3 regions of the Streptomyces bacillaris genome follow, and region 1 is predicted to be linked to each of the others. Evidence: predicted binding sites of a transcription regulator. Region 1 holds the regulator's gene; each other region holds the start of a gene.
What was found. The regulator HrcA, encoded in region 1, represses chaperone genes, less so after heat shock. The targets are predictions, from matches to a motif close to TTNGCACTCNGNNNNNCNGAGTGCNAA.

Region 1 (4,793 bases):
GCGGACCACGCCCTCCGCCCAGTGGCCGAGCCCGTCGGTGAGGACGACGTCCTCACCGGGCTCCAGCCGCCGGACCGACACGGCGTGCCGCCCCTCGGGGCCGTCGAGCACGAACTCCGGTCCGGTGGGCATCCGTTCGACGACGAAGACCGGTGCCGTCACTGCGGGCTCCTCACAGTCAGGGCCGTGCGGGCGGCCTCCAGCTCGGTGGCGAGCAGCTCGACCAGCTCGGCCACGGGCAGTTCGCGGGCCATGCGGTGGCCCTGCCCGGCCCACAGGGCCATGCCCTGGGCGTCCCCGGCCTTGGCGGCGGCCTGGCGGAGCCCGGTGGTCAGGTAGTGGACCTGGGGGTAGGCGGCGGGGGCGTACGGGCCGTGCTCGCGGATGAACCGGTTGACCAGGCCGCGCGCGGGCCGCCCGGAGAAGGCGCGGGTCAGCTCGGTGCGGACGAAGAGCGGGTTGGTCAGGGCCTGCTTGTGGAGCAGGTGGGCGCCGGACTCGGGGCAGACGAGGAAGGCGGTGCCGAGCTGGGCGGCGTCGGCCCCGGCCGCGAGGACGGCGGCGATCTGGCCGCCGCGCATCAGGCCGCCCGCGGCGACGATCGGCAGCTGGACGGTCTCGCGGACCTGGGTGACGAGGGTGAGCAGCCCGGTGCCGGTGTGGTCGGCCTGCGGGTCGTCGCGGTGGGTGGACTGGTGGCCGCCCGCCTCGATGCCCTGGACGCAGACGGCGTCGGCACCGGCCCACTGGGCTGCCTGGGCCTCCTCGGCGGAGGTGACGGTCACGACGGTGTACGTCCCCGCCTCGGCGAAGGCGTCCAGCGTGTCGCGGGTGGGGCAGCCGAAGGTGAAGGAGACCACCGGAACGGGGTCCTCCAGCAGGATGGCGACCTTGGCCTCGTACCCGTCGTCACCGGCGCTGCTGTCGGGGTCACCGAGCGGGGTCTCGTACCAGGCGGCCTCACCGGCCAGTTGGTGGCGGTAGACCTCGACGGCACTGGGGTCCGCGAGGGCGGACTGCGGCATGAAGAGGTTGACGCCGAACGGGCCGCCGGTGAGCCGGCGCAGCTGTTTGATCTCGTTGTACATCCCGTCGGCCGTCTTGTACCCGGCGGCCAGGAACCCGAGCGCACCGGCCTCGATGACGGCGGCGGCGAGCTGAGGTCCGGAGGCGCCGCCCGCCATGGGGGCCTGCACGATCGGATACCGGCAGAGATCGGTCAACGCGGAGGACATGAACGCATCGTGCCACGTCCGTCGCACAGGGCCGAATCAGCCAGCGTCCGGCGTGACCGGATCTCCCGCCGAACGCAGCGCCGCCCGCCGGTCGGGGACCGGCGGGCGGTGCGGTGAAAGGCGGAAAACGTCTCAGCGGCCGTTGAAAGCGTCCTTCAGCCGCGAGAACAGGCCCTGCTGACCTGGCTGGAACTGGCCCAGGGGCCGCTCCTCGCCGCGGAGCTTCGCCAGCTCCCGCAGCAGCCGCTCCTGCTCGGCGTCGAGCTTGTTCGGGGTGATCACCTCGACGTGGACGATCAGATCGCCCCGGCCGCCGCCGCGCAGATGCGTGATGCCGCGTCCGTGCAGGGGCACCGACTGGCCGGACTGGGTGCCGGGCCGGATGTCGATCTCCTCCAGGCCGTCCAGCGTCTCCAGCGGACACTTGGTGCCGAGGGCGGCCGCGGTCATCGGGATGGTGACCGTGCAGTGCAGATCGTCGCCGCGCCGCTGGAAGACGGGGTGCGCGACCTCGTGGATCTCCACGTACAGATCGCCGGGCGGGCCGCCGCCGGGGCCGACCTCGCCCTCACCGGCGAGCTGGATGCGGGTGCCGTTGTCGACGCCCGCGGGGATCTTGACGGTGAGCGTGCGGCGCGAGCGGATACGGCCGTCACCGGCGCACTCCGGGCACGGCGTCGGCACGACCGTACCGAAGCCCTGGCACTGCGGGCAGGGGCGCGAGGTCATGACCTGGCCCAGGAAGGACCGGGTGACCTGCGAGACCTCACCGCGGCCGCGGCACATGTCACAGGTCTGGGCGGAGGTGCCGGGGGCCGCGCCCTCGCCGCTGCAGGTGTTGCAGACGACCGCCGTGTCGACCTGGATGTCCTTGGTGGTGCCGAAGGCCGCCTCGTTGAGGTCGATCTCCAGGCGGATCATGGCGTCCTGGCCGCGCCGGGTGCGCGAACGGGGCCCGCGCTGCGCGGCGTTGCCGAAGAACGCGTCCATGATGTCGGAGAAGTTGCCGAAGCCACCGGCTCCGAAGCCGCCCGCGCCGCCACCACCGCCGTTGGCGGAGAGCGGGTCGCCGCCGAGGTCGTAGACCTGCTTCTTCTGCGGGTCCGAGAGCACCTCGTAAGCGGCGTTGATCTCCTTGAACCGCTCCTGGGTCTTCGGGTCCGGGTTGACATCCGGGTGCAGCTCGCGGGCGAGCCGACGGAATGCCTTCTTGATCTCGTCCTGCGATGCGTCGCGGCGTACGCCGAGTACGGCGTAGTAGTCCGTGGCCACTTACGACTCCGCCAGGATCTGTCCGACGTAACGTGCCACTGCGCGTACCGCTCCCATCGTTCCGGGGTAGTCCATGCGGGTCGGTCCGACCACGCCGAGTTTGGCGACTGCCTCGTCGCCCGAACCGTAGCCGACCGCGACGACGGACGTGGAGGTGAGCCCCTCGTGGGCGTTCTCGTGCCCGATCCGCACGGTCATGGCTGGGTCCGTGGCCTCACCGAGCAGCTTCAGCAGGACGACCTGCTCCTCCAGTGCTTCCAGCACCGGCCGGATCATCACAGGGAAGTCGTGCCCGAAGCGGGTGAGGTTGGAGGTGCCGCCGATGATCAGCCGCTCCTCCGTCTCCTCGACCAGGGTTTCGAGGAGGGTGGAGAGAACCGTGGAAACCGTTCCCCGGTCCTCGCTGTCGAAGGATTCCGGCAGCTCCCGCACCAGCCGGGGGACATCGGCGAAGCGGCGTCCGACGACCCGGCTGTTGAGCCGGGCCCGCAGATCCGCGAGCGATGCCTCGCCGAAGGGCGCGGGGCAGTCGATCATACGCTGTTCGACCCGGCCGGTGTCCGTGATCAGGACGAGCATCAGCCGGGCGGGGGCGAGCGAGAGCAGCTCGACGTGGCGCACCGTCGAGCGGGTCAGCGAGGGGTACTGCACGACCGCGACCTGCCGGGTCAGCTGCGCGAGCAGCCGCACGGTCCGGCCGACCACGTCGTCGAGGTCGACCGCGCCGTCGAGGAAGTTCTGGATGGCCCGGCGCTCGGCCGAGGAGAGCGGCTTGACGCCCGCGAGCTTGTCGACGAAGAGGCGGTACCCCTTGTCGGTGGGGATGCGCCCCGCGCTGGTGTGCGGCTGCGCGATGAAGCCCTCTTCCTCCAGCACCGCCATGTCGTTGCGGACGGTGGCCGGGGAGACCCCCAGCTGGTGCCGCTCGGTCAGCGCCTTGGAGCCGACCGGCTCCTCCGTGCCGACGTAGTCCTGGACGATGGCGCGCAGCACCTCGAGTCTGCGTTCGCTGAGCATGGCGCACACCTCCAGCTGTCGTTCCCCGGGGCTCTGTCCCGGCTCTCCGTCTGGCACTCGGTGCGTACGAGTGCCAGCTACCCACCGGTCAGTGTACGGGGGTGGGGTGGGGCCTGGGCAAGGGCGACCGGCCATGCCGCCGCCGAGCCGTCCGGGACGTTGCCGATAGCGTCGCCCCATGGACGTGTTGTGGGAAGACTTCGGCTGGGAGCGGTTGGGTCACGGTGTCGGGCGGCGGCGCCTGCCGGGCTGGGACGCCACGGTGGCGCTGGTGGCCGGGGCGGACGGGGTGCTCCTGTACGACACCGGCTCGACGCTGCGCGAGGGCGTCGAGCTGCGCAGGCAGGCCGAGGTGCTGCTCGGCCGGAGGGTGACACATATCGCACTGAGCCACCCGCACTTCGATCATGTGCTGGGCACGGCGGCGTTCGCGGGGGCGCAGGTGTACGGGGCGGTGGGGATCACCGCGCTGCTGGAGCGCTCGGCGGACGGGCTGACCGCCTCGGCCGTGCACCACGGGCTCGCGGAGGAGGAGGCGCACCGGGCGGTGGACACGCTGGTGGTCCCGCACCACGAGGTGACCGGCGAGTGGACGCTCGACCTGGGCGGCGGCCGTCAGGTGCTGCTGGCCAACGTGGGCCCGGGCCACAGCGGCCACGACCTCGCGGTGCTGGTCCCGGGCACGGACGGGGAGCCTCCGGTGGTGCTCTGCGGCGACCTGGTGGAGGAGTCGGGCGACCCGCAGGCGGGCCGCGACGCGATCCCCTCCCGCTGGCCGGCCGCCCTGGACCGGCTGCTGGAGCTGGGCGGCGACGAGGCGCTGTACGTACCGGGTCACGGGGCGGTGGTGGACGCGGCGTTCGTCCGGGGGCAGCGGGAGGCGCTGGCGGAGCGGTTCGGGGTGGGGTGAGGGGCTTCTCCGGTGGGGTGAGGGGCCTCGGGTTGCGTGAGGCGGCGCGGGGGCTCGGGGCTCACGTGGCGCGCGGGCGTGCACTCCGGCTCGCGTGTCGTGACGGGGTGCGAATCCCCGTACCGGCGGGGCGAATTATCGTCGTGCCATGCGCAGCTACCAGCCGGACCTGACCCCGCCGTGGAAGCGGTCCGCCCCCGTGCCCGAGGTCCCCGCCGAACCCGATCTGGTCGTGGAGGAGGTCACCACCGGTTTCTGCGGGGCGGTGATCCGCTGCGAGAAGACGGCCCAGGGGCCCACGGTGACCCTGGAGGACCGGTTCGGCAAGTGCCGGGTCTTCCCGATGGAGCCGCGCGGCT
Region 2 (4,793 bases), 2.6 Mb from region 1:
CTCACCCCAGCGGACGGCCGATCAGCATCGTCGGCGCCCCCGCCACCCGGGTCAGGAACACCGTCGCCGCGTTCGGTCCGGCGAGCTTCATCCGGCGGCGCAGCTCCTCCGGTTCGACCGCCGAGCCGCGCTTCTTGACGGTCAGTACGCCCACCTCGCGCTCCCGCAGCAGCGCCTTGAGCCGCTTCATGTTGAACGGCAGCCGATCGGTGATCTCGTACCCGGCGACGTACGGGGAGGAGTACGGCACATCGCTGGTGACGTACGCGATCGTCTCGTCCACCAGCCGCCCGCCGCACCGCTCCACGATGTCCGCGACCAGATGCGCCCGGATCACCGCCCCGTCCGGCTCGTACAGATAGCGCCCGACCGGGCCCACCGGCGGGGCGGGCAGCGGGGCCGGGGCGGTGAGGGTGGCCCCGGACGGCAGCAGGGTGGCCCGGAACGAACCGGGCGCGATGCCCTCCCCGTACCAGAGCACCGCCTCCTTCACATCGCCCCCGTCCGAGATCCACTCCGCCTCGGCCTCCGGGCCGATCGCCTCGTGCGGGATGCCGGGCGCGATCTTCAGCGCCGCGCGAGGGGCCTTCAGCGCGGCGGCCGTGGCCCAGGACAGCGGCGGTGAGTACGCCTCCGGGTCGAAGATCCTGCCGCGTCCGCCCCGCCGCGCCGGGTCCACGAAGACGGCGTCGTACGGGGAGGTGTCGATCTCCGTGACGTCGGTGCACCGCACCTCGATCAGCTCCCCGAGCCCCAGCGCCGCCGCGTTGGCGCGGGCCACCTCGGCGGTGAGCGGGTCACGGTCCACGGCGAGCACGGAGATCCCGGCGCGGGCCAGGGCGACGGCGTCGCCGCCGATGCCGCAGCACAGGTCCGCCACGCTCCGCACGCCGAGCGCGGCGAACCGGGCGGCGCGGTGTTCCGCCACCGAGGTACGGGTGGCCTGCTCGACGCCGTTGGGCGTGAAGTACATCCGGTACGCGTCCTCGGCCCCGAACTTCGCCACCGCCCGCTGCCGCAGCCGCGCCTGCCCCAGGGCGGCCGACACCAGCTCCGCCCGGTGCGTGCGGCGCAGCCGGGTCGCGGTGGCCAGCTCGTCGGCCGGGTCGTGGTCGCGCAGCTCGGCCAGCAGGTGTTCGCCCTCGGGGGTGCGCAGGGCGGCGAAGGCGGCGCGTGCGGGGTCGCCGGGGTCGCCGGCCGGGGTGGCGGGGGTGGTTGCGTTCACCCGGTCCATTGTGGCCGGTGCGCGGAGGCGGGCCGGTACGGGCCGAAGCACGCCCCACCGGTCGATGCGTGCCCCCGACCCGCCGACGCGGGCCCCTGTCCGCCGGTCGGGCGACGGGTCCGGCCCCCTCGCGGTGTCGGGGCGGGAGGAGCCCGGGCGGCTGGCAGGATGCGGCGCCATGCAACTAGTACGACAAAAGGGAAAATCACCCACGAAGCGGCACTCGCCCACGAGACGGCATAGACCGGTCTCCACCGTGCTGGCCGCCCTCCTGGCCGCCACCGTCACCTCGGCCTGCGCGGCGGCGACGGCCGACGGCGGTACGGGGACCCCGGACGGCCCGGCGAAGCCCGCCGCCGGGCAGCAGGGCGAGGCCGCCCAGCAGGCCGGACCCGCCCGCGCCCTGGACACGTACGCCGAGGAGCTGAAGCGGAAGCAGGCCGCACGGGCCGTCGCGGCGAAGAAGTGGGGGCTGGCCAAGACCCCGCTCGCCGCCCCCGAGCCCCCCGAGGTGAAGCCGCGCATCACCACCCGTAAAGGGTTCGAGGTCCGGGACGGGGAGGGGCTGCCGCCCGTCTTCACCACCGTCCCCACCAAGGAGAAGATCGTCTTCCTCACCATGGACGACGGGGCGGAGAAGGACCCCGAACTGCTGCGGATGATGACCGAACTGGACATCCCGTACAGCGCGTTCCTCAGTGACTACGTCACCAAGGACAACTACGGCTACTTCAAGCAGATGCAGAAGCGCGGGGTGACCATCAGCAACCACACGCTCAACCACCGCTATCTGCCCGGCCTCTCCTACGCCGAGCAGAAGCGCGAGATCTGCGGCCAGCAGGAGAAGATCCTCAAGCAGTACGGGAAGCGGCCCACCCTCTTCCGCCCGCCCTACGGCAACTACAACCGCGACACCCTCGTCGTCGCCAAGTCCTGCGGCATCACCGCCGTACCGCTCTGGTCCGCCGAAGCCTTCGCCGACCGCATGGAGTGGCGCGAGTGGGACCGGGACCTGCACCCGGGCGACATCGTCCTCACCCACTTCCGGGGCAAGGGGGACTGGAAGGGGACCATGCCCGACATGATCCGGCTGGTCATGAAGACCATCACGGACAAGGGGTACGCGGTGGCGAAGCTGGAGGACTATGTCTGACCCGGCGCACTCCCCGTACGCCCCGGATGCGCGCCCAGCCCCCGCTGCGCGCGCATTCGTCGTTCGTCCTCCCCGTCGCCCCCGTCGCCCCCATCGCCCCCGTCGTCCCGTTGTCCCCGTCGTACGGAACACCGCGTCCTACGGAACACCGCGCCCCGCCCCCACGTTGTCCGGGCGGTGACCCTATGGAGCCCCGGTCGAGCCCCGATCGGGACGGCGCGAGGGTGGTGAATTGGCACTCCGCTTGACCGAGTGCTAATCGCGGTCATAGTCTCGGGTCTGGCACTCCCCCCTGGAGAGTGCCAGCACCACACTGTGCGACAGGGCAGGTCCGGCACCCGCGACGACGGATCGGTCTGGTCGCCGCCCACCGACTGCTAAACCCCGTGAGATCTCCGAAGGGGGAGACCGGATCGTGTCGACCACCAGCTCCAAGGTTGCGATCAAGCCGCTCGAGGACCGCATTGTGGTCCAGCCGCTCGACGCCGAGCAGACCACCGCTTCCGGCCTGGTCATTCCGGACACCGCGAAGGAGAAGCCCCAGGAGGGCGTCGTCCTCGCCGTGGGCCCCGGCCGCTTCGAGAACGGCGAGCGTCTTCCGCTCGACGTCAAGACCGGCGACGTCGTCCTGTACAGCAAGTACGGCGGCACCGAGGTGAAGTACAACGGCGAGGAGTACCTCGTCCTCTCGGCCCGCGACGTCCTCGCGATCGTCGAGAAGTAATTCACCCACGTCTGCTTGTGTTCTGCGCCCCTGGCCCCCTGCGACATCACTAGCCGGGCGGCGAGGGGCGCAGTTCGTTTTGAGAGGGAAGTACAGCCCATGGCGAAGATCCTGAAGTTCGACGAGGACGCCCGTCGCGCCCTTGAGCGCGGCGTCAACAAGCTTGCCGACACGGTCAAGGTGACGATCGGCCCCAAGGGCCGCAACGTCGTCATCGACAAGAAGTTCGGTGCCCCCACCATCACCAACGACGGTGTCACCATCGCGCGCGAGGTCGAGCTGGACGACCCGTACGAGAACCTCGGTGCCCAGCTCGTCAAGGAGGTGGCGACCAAGACCAACGACGTAGCGGGTGACGGCACCACCACCGCGACCGTCCTGGCCCAGGCGCTCGTCCGCGAGGGTCTGCGCAACGTCGCCGCCGGCGCCTCCCCGGCCGCCCTGAAGAAGGGCATCGACGCCGCCGTCAAGGCCGTCTCCGAGGAGCTGCTCGCCACGGCCCGCCCGATCGACGACAAGGCCGACATCGCCGCCGTCGCCGCGCTCTCCGCCCAGGACCCGCAGGTCGGCGAGCTGATCGCGGACGCGATGGACAAGGTCGGCAAGGACGGTGTCATCACCGTCGAGGAGTCCAACACCTTCGGTCTGGACCTGGAGTTCACCGAGGGCATGGCCTTCGACAAGGGCTACCTGTCCCCGTACATGGTGACCGACCAGGAGCGTATGGAGGCCGTCCTCGACGACCCGTACATCCTGATCCACCAGGGCAAGATCGGCGCCATCCAGGAGCTGCTCCCGCTGCTGGAGAAGGTCATCCAGAGCGGTGGCTCCAAGCCGCTCCTGATCATCGCCGAGGACGTCGAGGGCGAGGCGCTCTCCACCCTCGTCGTCAACAAGATCCGCGGCACCTTCAACGCCGTCGCGGTGAAGGCCCCGGGCTTCGGTGACCGCCGCAAGGCCATGCTCGGTGACATCGCCACCCTCACCGGTGCGACCGTCATCGCCGAGGAGGTCGGCCTCAAGCTCGACCAGGCCGGTCTGGACGTGCTCGGCACCGCCCGCCGCGTCACCGTCTCCAAGGACGACACGACCATCGTCGACGGCGGCGGCAACGCCGACGACGTCAAGGGCCGCGTCAACCAGATCAAGGCCGAGATCGAGGCCACGGACTCCGACTGGGACCGCGAGAAGCTCCAGGAGCGCCTCGCGAAGCTGGCCGGCGGCGTGTGCGTCATCCGCGTCGGCGCCGCCACCGAGGTGGAGCTGAAGGAGAAGAAGCACCGCCTCGAGGACGCCATCTCCGCCACCCGCGCCGCGGTCGAGGAGGGCATCGTCTCCGGCGGTGGCTCGTCCCTCGTCCACGCCGTGAAGGTCCTGGAGGGCAACCTCGGCAAGACCGGCGACGAGGCCACCGGTGTCGCGGTCGTCCGCCGCGCCGCCGTCGAGCCGCTGCGCTGGATCGCGGAGAACGCCGGCCTGGAGGGCTACGTCATCACCTCCAAGGTCTCCGAGCTGGACAAGGGCCAGGGCTTCAACGCCGCCACCGGCGAGTACGGCGACCTGGTCAAGGCCGGCGTCATCGACCCGGTCAAGGTCACCCGCTCCGCCCTGGAGAACGCCGCGTCCATCGCGTCGCTGCTGCTCACGACCGAGACCCTGGTCGTCGAGAAGCCGGCCGAGGAAGAGGCCGA
Region 3 (4,793 bases), 2.1 Mb from region 1:
GCCTTCTCGGGCTTGTCGGCGATGACGGCCTCGGTGGTGAGGAAGAGCGCGGCGATGGAGGCGGCGTTCTGCAGGGCGGAGCGCGTGACCTTCGCCGGGTCGAGAATGCCCTCGGCGATCATGTCGACGTACTCACCCGTCGCGGCGTTGAGGCCGTGACCGATCGGCAGGTTGCGGACCTTCTCCACGACGACGCCACCCTCGAGACCACCGTTGACGGCGATCTGCTTGAGCGGGGCCTCCAGCGCGAGCTTCACGGCGTTGGCGCCGGTCGCCTCGTCGCCCGTGAGGTCGAGCTTCTCGAAGACGGCCGAGGCCTGGAGCAGGGCCACGCCACCACCGGCGACAATGCCCTCCTCGACGGCGGCCTTGGCGTTGCGCACCGCGTCCTCGATGCGGTGCTTGCGCTCCTTGAGCTCCACCTCGGTGGCGGCGCCGGCCTTGATGACGGCCACGCCGCCGGCCAGCTTCGCGAGGCGCTCCTGGAGCTTCTCGCGGTCGTAGTCCGAGTCGGAGTTCTCGATCTCGGCGCGGATCTGGTTGACGCGGCCCTGGACCTGGTCGCTGTCACCGGCACCGTCGACGATGGTCGTCTCGTCCTTGGTGATGACGACCTTGCGGGCGCGGCCGAGCAGGTCGAGACCGGCGTTCTCCAGCTTGAGGCCGACCTCCTCGGAGATCACGGTGCCGCCGGTGAGGATGGCGATGTCCGCGAGCATGGCCTTGCGGCGGTCGCCGAAGCCCGGGGCCTTGACGGCGACGGACTTGAACGTGCCCTTGATCTTGTTGACGACCAGGGTGGAGAGCGCCTCGCCCTCGACGTCCTCGGCGATGATCAGCAGCGGCTTGCCCGACTGCATGACCTTCTCCAGCAGCGGGATGAGGTCCTTGACGCTGCCGATCTTCGAGTTGACGATCAGGATGTACGGGTCGTCGAGCGACGCCTCCATACGCTCCATGTCGGTCGCGAAGTAGGCCGAGATGTAGCCCTTGTCGAAGCGCATACCCTCGGTGAGCTCCAGTTCCAGACCGAAAGTCTGGGACTCCTCGACGGTGATGACGCCTTCCTTGCCGACCTTGTCCATCGCCTCGGCGATCTTCGCGCCGATCTCAGTGTCGGCGGCGGAGATGGAGGCGGTCGAAGCGATCTGCTCCTTGGTCTCCACGTCCTTGGCCTGCTCCAGCAGAGCGGCGGAGACGGCCTCGACGGCCTTCTCGATGCCGCGCTTGAGGGCCATCGGGTTGGCGCCCGCGGCGACGTTGCGCAGACCCTCGCGGACGAGAGCCTGGGCGAGGACGGTGGCGGTGGTCGTACCGTCGCCGGCGACGTCGTCCGTCTTCTTGGCGACCTCCTTGACCAGCTCCGCACCGATCTTCTCGTACGGGTCCTCGAGCTCGATCTCCTTGGCGATGGATACACCATCGTTGGTGATCGTGGGCGCGCCCCACTTCTTCTCGAGGACGACGTTACGGCCCTTGGGGCCGAGGGTGACCTTGACGGCGTCGGCGAGCTGGTTCATCCCGCGCTCGAGACCGCGCCGTGCCTCCTCGTCGAACGCGATGATCTTGGCCATGTGAAGTGGTCCTCCCGGACAGGGGTGGATTGCTCCGGACCGAGAGGCGCCCGCGACGGACGGCCTGCGTGCGTGGTGGTTCCTTGCCCCATCACGCGTGCGGGCCTCACCGGCCCGGTCCAAGTTCTGTCACTCTCACCTGGAGAGTGCTAATGCCAATGATTAGCACTCGACCCCCGAGAGTGCAAGCGCCTTCGACGAGAGCCCGCCATGCGGTCCCGGACCGGCCCCCGCCCGATCCGGGGCCGATCCGGGCGTCCTCGCAGGCCGGTTCGGGCGTCCCCACGGGCCGGTCCGGGCGTGCCCGCAGGTCGGCCCCGGCACGCGCGTAGGGCCCGATCCCCGGATGCCGGGGTCGGGCCCTACGTGCGTGAGTAGTGACGGCGGACGGCCGTGTCGGGCTCAGCCGACGGCGAGCTTGACCATGTCTGCCTGGGGCCCCTTCTGGCCCTGCGAGATCTCGAATTCAACTCGCTGACCCTCTTCGAGGGTGCGGTACCCGTCCATCTGGATCGCGCTGTAGTGGACGAAAACATCCGCACCACCGTCGACCGCGATGAAGCCGTACCCCTTCTCCGCGTTGAACCACTTGACGGTGCCCTGAGCCATGCCTAACTCCCCTATAACTGGCCCTTGCACGGGACCGCACTTCGCGGCCCCGGGTCGGAACTCACCCTCCGACAGGAGAGGGTGCGCAGCGCCGCAGCGCGTCGACCGCGGCCGAATGTATCCGCCCAACTGCCCTCTGCAACAGGTCAATCGGACGAGAATTCTGGGCACGGCCGAACGCCCGAATATGCGGGATTGCTGAAATTTACGGGCAAGTCGGGCCAGGCAAAGGCCACTTATGCCTCAAGGGGTTCACGCACTTTGGCTGCTTCTTATCGGGTCCGGGCGCATTCTCATATGCGGGCGGCGCGTGCAGCGGAGGGGGTTTCCCCAACTGTACCGTGCTCAACCATGCAGAATTGCCCCCTCCTCCCCGAGGGGTGGAGGGGGCAATGGTGTTCGTACGGGTGTTCAGCAGCCGCCGGCCACGGCGGGGATGATCGAGATACCGGCGCCGTCCGGCGTGGCCGCGTCCAGGCCGCCCTCGAAGCGCACGTCGTCGTCGTTGACGTACACGTTCACGAAGCGGCGCAGCTTGCCCCGGTCGTCCAGGACGCGGGCGGCGATGCCCGGGTGGTCCTTCTCCAGGGACTCGATGACCTCGGCGAGCGTGGCGCCCTCGGCCGGGACCTCGGCCTGGCCGCCGGTGTAGGTGCGGAGGATGGTGGGGATGCGGACCTTGACGCTCATGACGGAGGCCTTTCTGACTGCTGCGGTCGGGGCGATCGGGGCGATCGGGATGATCAGGCGGCGGCGAGGCCCGCGGCGCGGAACGCGTCCAGGCTCGGCTTGATGGTGGCCGTCGCCTGCGAGGTCGCGGAGACCGCGTCGAGCGTCTTGAGCCCGTCACCGGTGTTCAGGACGACGGTGGTGAGCGCCGGGTCGATCACCCCGGCCTCGATCAGCTTCTTCGTCACGCCGACCGTCACACCGCCCGCCGTCTCACCGAAGATGCCCTCGGTGCGCGCCAGCAGCTTGATCGCGTCGACGACCTGCTCGTCGTTGACGTCCTCCACCGCGCCGCCCGTGCGGCGGGCGATGTCCAGGACGTACGGGCCGTCCGCCGGGTTGCCGATGGCCAGGGACTTGGCGATGGTGTTCGGCTTCTGGGGCCGTACGACGTCGTGCCCGGCCTTGAAGGCGGCGGAGACCGGGGAGCAGCCCTCGGCCTGGGCGCCGAAGATCTTGTACGGCCGGTCCTCGACCAGGCCGAGCCTGATCAGCTCCTGGAACCCCTTGTCGATCTTCGTCAGCTGGGAGCCGGACGCGATCGGGATGACGATCTGGTCGGGCAGCCGCCAGCCGAGCTGCTCGCAGATCTCGAACGCCAGGGTCTTGGAGCCCTCGCCGTAGTACGGCCGCAGGTTGACGTTGACGAAGCCCCAGCCCTCGCCGAGCGGGTCCCCGATCAGCTCGGAGCAGAAGCGGTTCACGTCGTCGTAGTTGCCCTCGATGCCGACCAGCTCACCGCCGTACACCGCGGCCATGACGACCTTGCCCTGCTCCAGGTCGTGCGGGATGAAGACGCAGGAGCGCAGTCCGGCGCGGGCGGCGGCGGCGCCGACGGCACCGGCCAGGTTGCCCGTGGAGGAGCAGGAGAGGGTGGTGAAACCGAAGGCTCGGGCGGCCTCGACGGCGATCGCGACGACGCGGTCCTTGAAGGAGTGCGTCGGGTTGCCGGAGTCGTCCTTGACGTACAGACCGCCGGTGACGCCCAGCTCGCGGGCGAGGTTGTCGGCCTTGACCAGCTTGGTGAAGCCGGGGTTCAGGTTGGGCTTGTCGGCCACGTCGGCGGGGACCGGCAGCAGTGGGGCGTAGCGCCAGATGTTGTCGGGACCGGCCTCGATGCGCTTGCGCAGCGCCTCCGGGTCACCGGCCGGCAGGTCGTACGCCACTTCCAGCGGCCCGAAACAGGACGCACAGGCGAACAGGGGGCCGAGGTCGAAACGCTCGCCGCACTCGCGGCAGGAAAGCGCCACGGCGGGACCGAGGTCCACGGAAGCGGTGGTGGCATTACCTGCGATGGTCTGAACAGCCATGATGGCGGAGGCCCTTTCTCCTCATCTTCCTCGCAGCGCATTTCGCCGCAAGACGGAATTGGCACCTTCCCCACCGTGACCTCGCGGTCGGCAGGAGGGTTGCCGGGACTTCAACGGGCCGTTCCCTCAGTCCCTCTGGATGAGCTCTGTGGCACCGGATCTTCGATCCAGGCGTTTGTGTGACGACGGACCCCGACATGCGACGGTCGTCCGCGTTGTTCAAGACTGTAACCGAAGGACGGGACGGTTGAGATAGTCGTCCGAACGGCGAGATGGATCACACACAGGGAGTTCAGACCGTGCTCGAAGAGGTGGAACGCTGGCTGACCAGGCGGTCCTGGTCGTCCGCCGACCGCCCGCTGGACCGGCTCCTCGACGCCCGGACCGCCGAACCGCACCGCACCTCGGTGAGTGTGGTGCTGCCCGCGCTGAACGAGGAGGCCACGGTCGGTGCGATCGTGGCGACGATCCGGCGGGAGCTGATGGAGAAGGTCCGGCTGGTGGACGAGCTGGTGGTGATCGACTCCGGTTCGACCGACGCCACCGCCGCCGTCGCCCGGGAGGCGGGCGC

Region 2: the regulator HrcA is predicted to act here: its motif matches at 2,611-2,637, upstream of groES (co-chaperone GroES).
Region 3: the regulator HrcA is predicted to act here: its motif matches at 1,737-1,763, upstream of groL (chaperonin GroEL).

Annotation. Positions count from the first base shown of each region.
Region 1 is NZ_CP029378.1:5,578,272-5,583,064, reverse strand. It holds gene DJ476_RS24150 (16S rRNA (uracil(1498)-N(3))-methyltransferase) at 1-162, opposite strand, end outside; gene DJ476_RS24145 (nitronate monooxygenase) at 159-1,235, opposite strand; gene dnaJ (molecular chaperone DnaJ) at 1,368-2,507, opposite strand; gene hrcA (heat-inducible transcriptional repressor HrcA) at 2,508-3,524, opposite strand; gene DJ476_RS24130 (MBL fold metallo-hydrolase) at 3,703-4,434, shown strand; gene DJ476_RS24125 (DUF3097 domain-containing protein) at 4,583-4,793, shown strand, end outside.
Region 2 is NZ_CP029378.1:2,973,300-2,978,092, reverse strand. It holds gene DJ476_RS12300 (THUMP-like domain-containing protein) at 2-1,234, opposite strand; gene DJ476_RS12295 (polysaccharide deacetylase family protein) at 1,404-2,378, shown strand; gene groES (co-chaperone GroES) at 2,794-3,102, shown strand; gene groL (chaperonin GroEL) at 3,202-4,793, shown strand, end outside.
Region 3 is NZ_CP029378.1:3,479,946-3,484,738, forward strand. It holds gene groL (chaperonin GroEL) at 1-1,574, opposite strand, end outside; gene DJ476_RS14765 (cold-shock protein) at 1,977-2,183, opposite strand; gene DJ476_RS14770 (MoaD/ThiS family protein) at 2,595-2,873, opposite strand; gene thrC (threonine synthase) at 2,927-4,222, opposite strand; SAM riboswitch class I at 4,241-4,368, opposite strand; gene DJ476_RS14780 (glucosyl-3-phosphoglycerate synthase) at 4,522-4,793, shown strand, end outside.